One region of the Sphaerimonospora cavernae genome, then DNA from elsewhere that is predicted to be linked to it. Evidence: riboswitches for the same ligand, from Rfam matches in the RefSeq annotation. Region 1 holds a riboswitch; the other holds the start of a gene.

Region 1 (4,344 bases):
CGGGATGTCCAGCGCACAGCCGGTCAGCGCCCAGCCCCGCCGGTACTTCTTGCCCAGGTGCCGGGCCCGCAAGACGGCGGTCACGCTATGTCCTCTCTGGCGGTGGTCCGAAAGGTGGTCATGAACAGGGCCTCGATGCTTTCGTCGTCGAGGCCGGCCCGGCGGGCCCTGTCCAGCCAGCGCCGCAGGTCCTGCCGCAGCGGTCCGTGCGCGGCGAGCGTGGCGTCGGTCAGCGTCCGGGTGACGAACGTCCCGACACCCGGGCGGGCGGCGACGAGATCGGCGTGTTCGAGTTCCCGGTACGCCTTGAGGACGGTGTTGGGGTTGATCGCCAGCTGGGCCACCACCTCCTTGACCGTCGGAAGCCGGTCGCCCTCACGCAGCAGGCCCAGCCGCAGCGCGTGCCGCACCTGCTGGACGAGTTGCAGGTACGGCGAGACGCCGGACCTGCCGTCCAGGTGGAACTCGATCACCACTTCCTCCATTTATCTACGATGCTAGTACTTTAGGTAAATGGAAGAAGCCGGTCAAGGAGCAGACCACCCGGTGATCTTGCTACATCACACTCGCCGACTCCGCGGGGCAGCGATGGCGTGGAGCTCCGCGGTGGGTGAATCTAGGATCGGAACGCGTGGCCGCCGGCGCGCACGTTCCGGAAGGTGGGCCCATGGACGTCCTACGTACTCCCGAGGAGCGCTTCACCGATCTGCCCGGCTTCCCCTATGAACCCCGCTATGCCGAGGTGGCCGGTGACGTGCGGATGGCGTACGTCGAGGCCGGCCCGGCCGACGGACCCGTCGTGCTGCTCCTGCACGGCGAGCCGAGCTGGTCGTTCCTCTACCGCCACGTCATGGCGGTGCTCGCCGAGGCGGGCTGCCGGGCCATCGCCCCGGATCTGATCGGTTTCGGCCGGTCGGACAAGCCGTCGAGGGTGGAGGATCACACCTACGCCCGGCACGTGGAGTGGGTCAGGTCGCTCGCCTTCGACGCGCTCGGCCTGCGGGACGTGACACTGGTGGGGCAGGACTGGGGTGGCCTGATCGGGCTGCGGCTCGTCGCCGAGCATCCGGACCGCTTCGCCCGGGTCGTCGCGGCCAACACGGGGTTGCCGACCGGTGACATCCCGATGCCGCAGGTGTGGCACCGGTTCCGGGAGACCGTACGGAACGCGCCCGTGCTCGACGTCGCCCGGCTCGTTCGGTCCGGGTGCGTCACCACGCTGCCGGACACCGTCCTGCGCGCTTATGACGCGCCGTTCCCGGCCGAGGAGTACAAGGCCGGGCCGCGGGCGATGCCGAACCTGGTGCCCACCACGCCCGATGATCCCGCCGCGCCGGCCAACCGGGCCGCCTGGGCGGTCCTCGCCACGCTCGACCTGCCATTCCTGGTGGCATTCTCCGACCGGGACCCGATCACCGGTGGCATGGCGCCGATCCTGAAGAAGACGATCCCCGGCGCGGCCGGCCTCGATCACCCCGTCATCGCGAACGCCGGTCATTTCCTGCAGGAGGACGCCGGACACGAGCTGGGCGAGGTCGTCGCGGCCTTCGTCCGCGCATGGTCCCAGCAGTAGGGCCGTACGTCACCAACCGGCCGAGTTCGAGATCGCCAGAGACAGGAAGACCGGTGCGGTGCGGCCCTGACTGCTATCGCCCCCAACGTTCTCTTGTCCTGGGCGACGGGGTGTGACGACCACGTAGTCAGACCCGAGATTGGGAGGCGGGGACCTTCGCCAGGAAACGGGCGAAATCACTGAGAAACACTGAGAAACACTGATACTCAGTGAACGGCAGTAGAGTCGCGGCCGGGTGACGGCATCATCTCGAACCGGAGGCCGGATGGATCAGGCATGGACCTGGGGGCAGGATGTGCCGCTGCGGTGGTTGCTGATCGATGACGGCAGCAGCGGCGTGGACGACTCCGACGTCCCCCTGGCGCTGTGCGCCGAGATCGACGGCTTGTTCGTCGAGCCCGCGCCGCCCCCGGTCCCGGAGCAGTTCACCCTGATCGGCTGTCGGCCCGAGCCGCCGCTGCAGGCCCTGCTGGAGCGGCGATCGGCCCGGCGGCGCCACCTGCGGGCAGTGATTCACGCCGTCGACCGCAGCGGGCGCACGGTGGCCATGGCCAAGATGGTGTCGGCCACCGTAACCGGAGCAGGCCCCTCCCGCCTCGGCACGGGCCTGATCGACCTCATCCTCGACGACGGGCTCTATGAGCCCCTGCCCAGCGGTGCCCGCGCGATCTGGGAACTGTGGCACATAGGCCGACCGATCCGGCCCAACCTGTGGGCCGGCTACGACCGGGCGCTGCGGCACCAATGGTCCGGCGCGGCCCTGTGCCACCACCCCGACGGGCAGCCTGACCGGCCCGCCGGAGGCACCTACCACCTCGACGGCCGGTTCGTCACCGACATCGAGGGCTTTTACTGCGCTCTGGGTGAGGCCATCAACGGCCCCGGCGGCTACTTCGGCTGGAACCTTTCCGCGCTTGATGACTGCCTGCGCGGTCAGTGGGGGGCTGCGCCGCCGTTCCGGCTCATCTGGCGCGACGCCGACGTGGCCCGTCGGCACCTCGTGCCGGGCTATGACCGCCCGGCCTACGACCAGCGATCCTGGGGCCCGGCGATCACCTTGCAAGACCTGCTCGGCATCTTCACCGACCGCGGGGCCGAGGTTGAACTGCGATGAACGTTTTGTCGGTAGTGAGAGTGAATCAAATACACGGAGAGTTTGAGGTGGACGAGGAGACGGTGGGCGTGCCAGGATCGGTGCTGGGTCACGAAGCCGATCGCGCCCCTGGACGATCGTCGGCTGGCAACCTCGCCTCACCGCGCAAGGTGCCCTCCAGGGAAGACCTGGCCGCTGCCGGCATCGGCAGTGGCAAGCGCGGATCTCCCTGCCTCTCCCGGTAAGGGGGTCCCCTGACAGCCAGAGGACCTTCATGACCTACGAACGCGACTTCTTCCGCGACGCCGCGGTCCACGACATCTCGCCGGTCCTGAGTTCAGCCGTGCAGGTGATCGACGCCGCCTTCCCCGACGAGCTTTGCCTGCGACTCCGCCCGGTGCTTCCCCACCTCGCGGGAACGGCCGATGACGGCAGGGACGGGGACCGCGTCCGCCTCGCGCAGGACTGGCTGGTCCGGACCTGCCTGGCGGCATGGATGCGGGCCGCCGGACAGCAGGACGAGGCGGTGCGGCTCCGCCGCCTGACACCCGTCCGGGATATCGGAACGGCACTGCGAGCGGCGGGGGTGGCCGCGCAGGCGTCCGGCAAGGTCATGATCAGCGCCCCCGGCAGGGCGGAGGGATTCCCCCTCGTCAGCACCGCCGTAGGGGCGGCGAACCGGGCCGTGAAGACCATGACCGTGTGGAACTGTGTCGCTGCCGCCGGCGCGGCCTTCGCCGGGTCCACCGGGCGCCACCCCCCGATGGGCTCCGGGCACGGTGACGGGGTGAAGCCAGACCGATCAGGTGGGGCATCGGGGCGTTTCGCGGGGCGAGGCGGCTCGGTGAGCGTGAGCCGTTCGCCGTCCCAGGTGCCGACCACGTGGTAGTCGCCCCAGCGCACGCCACCCTGGGCGTCGTGCTCGACCGTGTTCCAGTCCCACCCGACGATGTCGGGCCCGGCGCACTGGGGCGGCATGGAGAAGGCGACGCCGGCGCAGAGCTGTGGGCCGTGTCGCGCGTCGGCGAGCACGAATCCGTCGGCCTGGTAACGCGTCGGGGGAGCGGACGCCGCGGACGCCGTCCCGCAGGCGGCGAGCCCGGCGAGTGCGGCCGCGAGCCAGACGCCTCTCATGCCCCCCGAAGATTCACCCATGTCATCGGCCGGACTATCGCGAGCCGGAGTCGCGGTCGAGTTCGCAGCGGAGTTTCATGCTCTTGGCCTCCGTGCGGATGTACCGGCGGGTCCGCCCGCCGGTGAGCAGGCCCACCAGCGGCGCCGGCAGGCCGGACTGGTCGATCGTGAGGAGGAGCGATCCGCCGCCCGGTCGAGGTGTGATCGGGTGCCCCGCGACCGTGGTCACGCCTCCGCTGGTCGCCTGCCAGGCGAAGGAGTCGCCCTCCGTGAACTCGGTCACCTGCCAGACCATCACGGGAAGCCCCGGTTGTTTGATCCGGACACGGCTGCCGAGGCCCAGTGGACCGTCCCCTTGACCGTTGCCGAGAAACTCGAGCTCGGTCACCGTGGGCAGGAACTCGGGCCACCTGGCCACGTCCGTCATGACCCGCCAGATCCGCTCCGGAGACGCGTCGATGTCGATGCCGGTCTCGAATCGCATAACGGTCGACCCCCGGGTCAGTTGGGCGTGACGAGCGTCGTCTCCCGCATCCTACAAAGA
Region 2 (4,344 bases), on a different contig from region 1:
CAGCAGACGCCCCACTGGATGTGGTTGTTCGCGTCGACCTTCCCCTGACACAGTTTGAAGACCTTGACCTACCCCAACAGAGAGCTGTCGGTCGCGCAACCCCCCCTGCGGCGCCCGCACCTCGAACGGTTTCCGTGCGTCGATCGGGTTGTCGTTGTGCCAGACGGCCTTCGGTCCAGGTAGTAGCTCTCGTAGAGGTCGAAGTCGTCCACGGGTGCTCCCGCGGCCCTGGCCTGCCCGTACGTGCGGGCCTGCTCGACAGCGAGGATGTACGCCTCACGCTGCTCCATCTCGGCCTGCTCCTCGATGAAGAGCACCCCGCCGAGCTCGTGGATGACCAGCGTGCCGTGCGGTTCGCCCTCCGGCCTGAGCGGGTCTTCCCGCCGGCAGCCGAGGATCTCGCCGACCAGAGCACTGTCGACGAAATCGAAGGCCGACAGATGCCTGCCGTACATCCGGACCGCCTCGTGGAACAGCGCCAGGGACTCCTCCGGGCGGTCGTGCAGGGAACGGGACGCCCAGCAGGCGAGCCGGATGCGCTCCTCCGCGAACGGCGCGTCGGTGAACTCCTCGTCGCTCAGGCCGTCCTGCAGCGGCCGGATCCGCGCCAGCGCATCCGTGGCGAGCTCGCGCACCTCCTCCCACCGCTCGTGACCGGCCGCCAGTTCGGCCGCCCGGAACAGCACCTCGATGGCGCTCTCCTCGTCCGTCCCCGTAAGACCCCGGAGGGAGCGCACGGCCGCCCGCGCGGCCTCCGCCGACCGTTCACCCTCGCCGAGCGTGCCGTACAGGTGGGCCAGGGTGAGGTACGCCTTTGGGAGACGAGGGTCTCCCGGGTCGCGGGCGGCCAGGAGCTCCACGGCCCTGGCCAGCGCGGACGCACGGCCGACCGGATTGTCGGAGGTGCTCGCGGAGGTGCTCAGAAGGACCTCGGGATCCTGCCCCACCATCCCCTCCGGCCCGAGCCGGAAGCCCGTCTGCAGCAGGACGAGCGTCTCGTGCGCGACGCTGCGCGTGTATAGGCGGGCAGGCGCCGGTGAACTCGGCTCCGGGACCGCCGTACGTACGGGCCTCGATGTGTACGCGGTGCTCCGGGTCCGCCATCAGCACGCGATAGAAGGCGACGCCGCACCCGTCTCGCAGGACCTCGTCGTACCGGAGGGCGGTCGCACGGGAACACCGTGCGGCCGCATCCCGCAGTTCCTCCCAGGAGGCGTCCAAAACTTCCATTAAGCACCTTTCCGAGGAAAACGCGGGTCAGGCCGCGACCGAGTGCGTACGAGCGACCCAGCCGAACGTTGCCGTACGGATGTCCCGGCACGACAGCAGGCGCCAGGCACCGGGGGTCCAGGTGAAAACGGCGTCCTGGCCGTAGCGGCGGCCGAGCGCGCGGGCCGCACGGTCGTCCAGACCGGCGACGGCCACGCTGTCCTCGATATGCCCCGCGACGAAATCCCCTCCGGCGGCGGGCCACCACCGCAGGCCGAGGGCATCGATCTCGGCGACCAGCGCCGCCTGGGCGTGGGCGTTGACGTCCCGGGGAACCGTACGGCCGCCTGGGTTGAACGCGGTGATCACATGGACCGTTGCGGCCGGCGGCAGGACGCCGGCGCACGTCCCCGGCGCGGCCGGGGTCAGTTCCACAACGGCGGCATCCAGCTGGAAGCGGACGACCGCCGTGCAGTAGAGGTCCCAGGACGAGGTCATGAGGGTCCTTGATGTTCCGGGACCCCCTTACCCGAGGGCAGGGAGATCCGCACTTGCCCCTGCCAGGCCGACAGCGGCCAGGTCTTCCCTGGAGGGCACCTTGCGCGGTGAGGCGAGGTTGCCAGCCGACTCTGATCCAGGGGCGTGGTCGGCTTCGTGACCCGGGCCAGATGCTGGCACAGCCGGCCGGTTTCTGTCCAGGTATTGACCATAAACGGCTTACGTCGCTAATGTCCGGCCCTGGGTCATGAGTTCCAGCGTCAAGCCCCGGCTCGCTGGACGGCATCCCGCCCGCTGCGGGTGCCCCGGGTGACGACCCGCTTCGCGCGAGGCGCGCGGAGAACGGCGGATCACCGGGGCCGGTCAGGCTACCGGGGTCCCAGGCCCCGGAGGTGCGTCATGCCCGTCCCGAACGACTCCTACGCCCTGCGCCGCACCCACTGCCCCGGCTGCGGCGTCTTCTACAACGCCATGAATCTGGGGCCGCGCGAGCCTGTCATCGAAGCGTTCCCCGGCGTGTACTACGCCCAGTGCCCGCACTGCAAGGTCCGGTGGCACGTGCACCGGCCCGGCGCCTCCGAGCGCGACCTGGCCGATCTGTTCGTCGCCGAACGCCCGGCCGAGCAGCCCGACATCACCGCCGCCTGGACCGGCGCCGTGCTCCGCCTCACGCTGGACGACCACATCCTGCGAGTAGGCCCCGCGGTCGGCAGGCCGGACACCGACGAGATTCCGCATCCCCTGGACGAGGTCGCCCACGTGCTGACGGGCTGGAACCCGGGCGGCCTGCCGGGACGCCTGACCCACAATCTGGACGCGCACAAGCGACTGCTCGACGACCTGCGTGAGCGCGGCCTGCACCTGCAGACCGACGCCGCATGCCACCATCCCGAGTTCGCCTGGGCCGAGCAGTCGGTGGTCGTGGTGGGAGCCGAGGAGAGCCTCGTCCTGGAGATCGCCCGCGGCTTCGGCCAGCCGGCCGTCCTGCGCTGGACGGCGGGGTTGCTGACCCCGATCGGCACCCACACCCGGGAACCCCTCGCCGACGGCGACCCGGTCGTCGTCACCCGGCTGCCGCAGCGGCCCTGCGTGATGACCGGCGAGGCCCGGGACGAGGTCTGCCGTAACCCGGGAGGGCCGTGGATCAGCAGGTCGAGGGCTGTCGGCACGGACTGGAACGACCGGCGCACCTGCCTCTACACGGCTCTCGGCTGCGACACCTGCCAGGGCGCCCGCGCCGGCGGAATCGCCGGCGCGGCCGCCCGCGTCGTATCCATCCGGCCCAGCGTTCCCAGCCGGTACGGCCTCGCACGCCGGACGACCGTCACTGGACCGTAACAAAAAGGCTGTGGACTTGATTCACAGAAGCCACATAAAGTGTGATCCCTACCTCTTACACCTCAGGTGGGGCAAACTGTAAGGATCTGCTGGGCGTGAACGACGGGGCCGGTGACCTGTGCAGGACGGTGGTGGTAACGCCGTTGACAGGCCGGTGGGGCCGAGCAGAAACATGCCGCCCACCACCTGGGGCAGAGACCCGATCATGTAGGCCAGGGCGGACAGGCCGGGTGACGCCGTCCGCACGGTCGGCTCCCCAGCCCCCCGGCGGACTCGGCGGTCCCGAGGGTCCAGATACAGCTCGGGGTAGCGCCCCCAGTCCGTGGCGATCTCAACGGCCGCTGGCGCTAAGCGCTGGGAACAGGGCGTTGACCCGACAGAACGCACATGCCGTCTCGGCACCAGAACCGCCTTTGGCTGCAGCCGCAGTACCTGGCGAGACATCACCTGTATCAGAAGTGGAACGAGCCGTATTCTGATCGGCAGCGTGTTGTGGTACAGGGAAAGGAGTCGGTGGGCGGATTGGCCAGCTCAGCATGCACTAACACACCTCACCCAAGTCGTGCCAACCTTTCTGTCCTCCGAGGTACCGACTGAAGACTCGATCGCGGTGGATGACATCGCCCGCTCACTTGACGACATCGACATCCTGGACTGCAACGGCCCCTGCTGGTTGACCGGCAGGAGGCTCGTGGCCGAGGGGAGCAATACGTTTTGATCCCACAGTTGGGCTCGGCGTTACGCGAGCGCACTGCCGTCAAGGTCGTCGACGACGGGGCTCACTATCTTCTCCATGAAGATGGCGAGCAGATTCTGTTCATCGGCAAGACGAACCAGATGAAGCCGCTCATCGACCTTATCGTCCTCACCAACATGCGGCTTGTGGGGATCTTTCTCTCCCAACCCGCCGAGAGTCCCAAGGTGCAGGCGTGGTGGCCGCAGGTGCGCTCGTTCTCCTTCAGCGAGAAGTGGTCGTCGAAGAACCGCCTGACGTTGCTGACGCACGAGGGCGCAGAGATCCCCTTCGGCACCGTCCGTGAAGCCGACGTCCCTTACGTACGGGCCCAGATCGAGCAACTCACTTCCTCGGCACACTCCGCCGTGGTGCTGCATACGCTGACCGCTCGAAGAGGTCGTGAGCAGGCGCGTGAGGCAGCCCGCCTCCGCGAGCAGGACCATTGCGCGCAGGAGTGGCTGCGCTACCAACAGGCCGACGCTTCACCGGCGAGTCCGCCCGGACGGAGCGACCTCCCCTTCCCCCCTGCCGTCGCAGACCAGGTTGCCTCGCCGCCTGTCCCC

The links. Region 1 has a riboswitch for S-adenosylmethionine ahead of ACFHYQ_RS15310 (hypothetical protein). Riboswitches for the same ligand answer to the same signal wherever they lie in the genome.
Region 2: linked by a shared signal. The riboswitch ahead of ACFHYQ_RS16070 (DUF3293 domain-containing protein) and the one ahead of ACFHYQ_RS15310 (hypothetical protein) in region 1 are both predicted to bind S-adenosylmethionine.

Annotation. Positions count from the first base shown of each region.
Region 1 covers NZ_JBHMQT010000033.1:68,391-72,734, reverse strand. The annotation lists gene ACFHYQ_RS15330 (ABC transporter ATP-binding protein) at 1-84, opposite strand, end outside; gene ACFHYQ_RS15325 (GntR family transcriptional regulator) at 81-485, opposite strand; gene ACFHYQ_RS15320 (haloalkane dehalogenase) at 668-1,573, shown strand; gene ACFHYQ_RS15315 (barstar family protein) at 1,839-2,687, shown strand; SAM riboswitch class IV at 2,774-2,892, shown strand; gene ACFHYQ_RS15310 (hypothetical protein) at 2,941-3,555, shown strand; gene ACFHYQ_RS15305 (SRPBCC family protein) at 3,835-4,284, opposite strand.
Region 2 covers NZ_JBHMQT010000034.1:9,927-14,270, reverse strand. The annotation lists gene ACFHYQ_RS16080 (hypothetical protein) at 69-950, opposite strand; gene ACFHYQ_RS16075 (DUF3293 domain-containing protein) at 1,258-1,707, opposite strand; SAM riboswitch class IV at 1,752-1,869, opposite strand; SAM riboswitch class IV at 1,951-2,059, shown strand; gene ACFHYQ_RS16070 (DUF3293 domain-containing protein) at 2,107-3,045, shown strand; gene ACFHYQ_RS16065 (hypothetical protein) at 3,760-4,344, shown strand, end outside.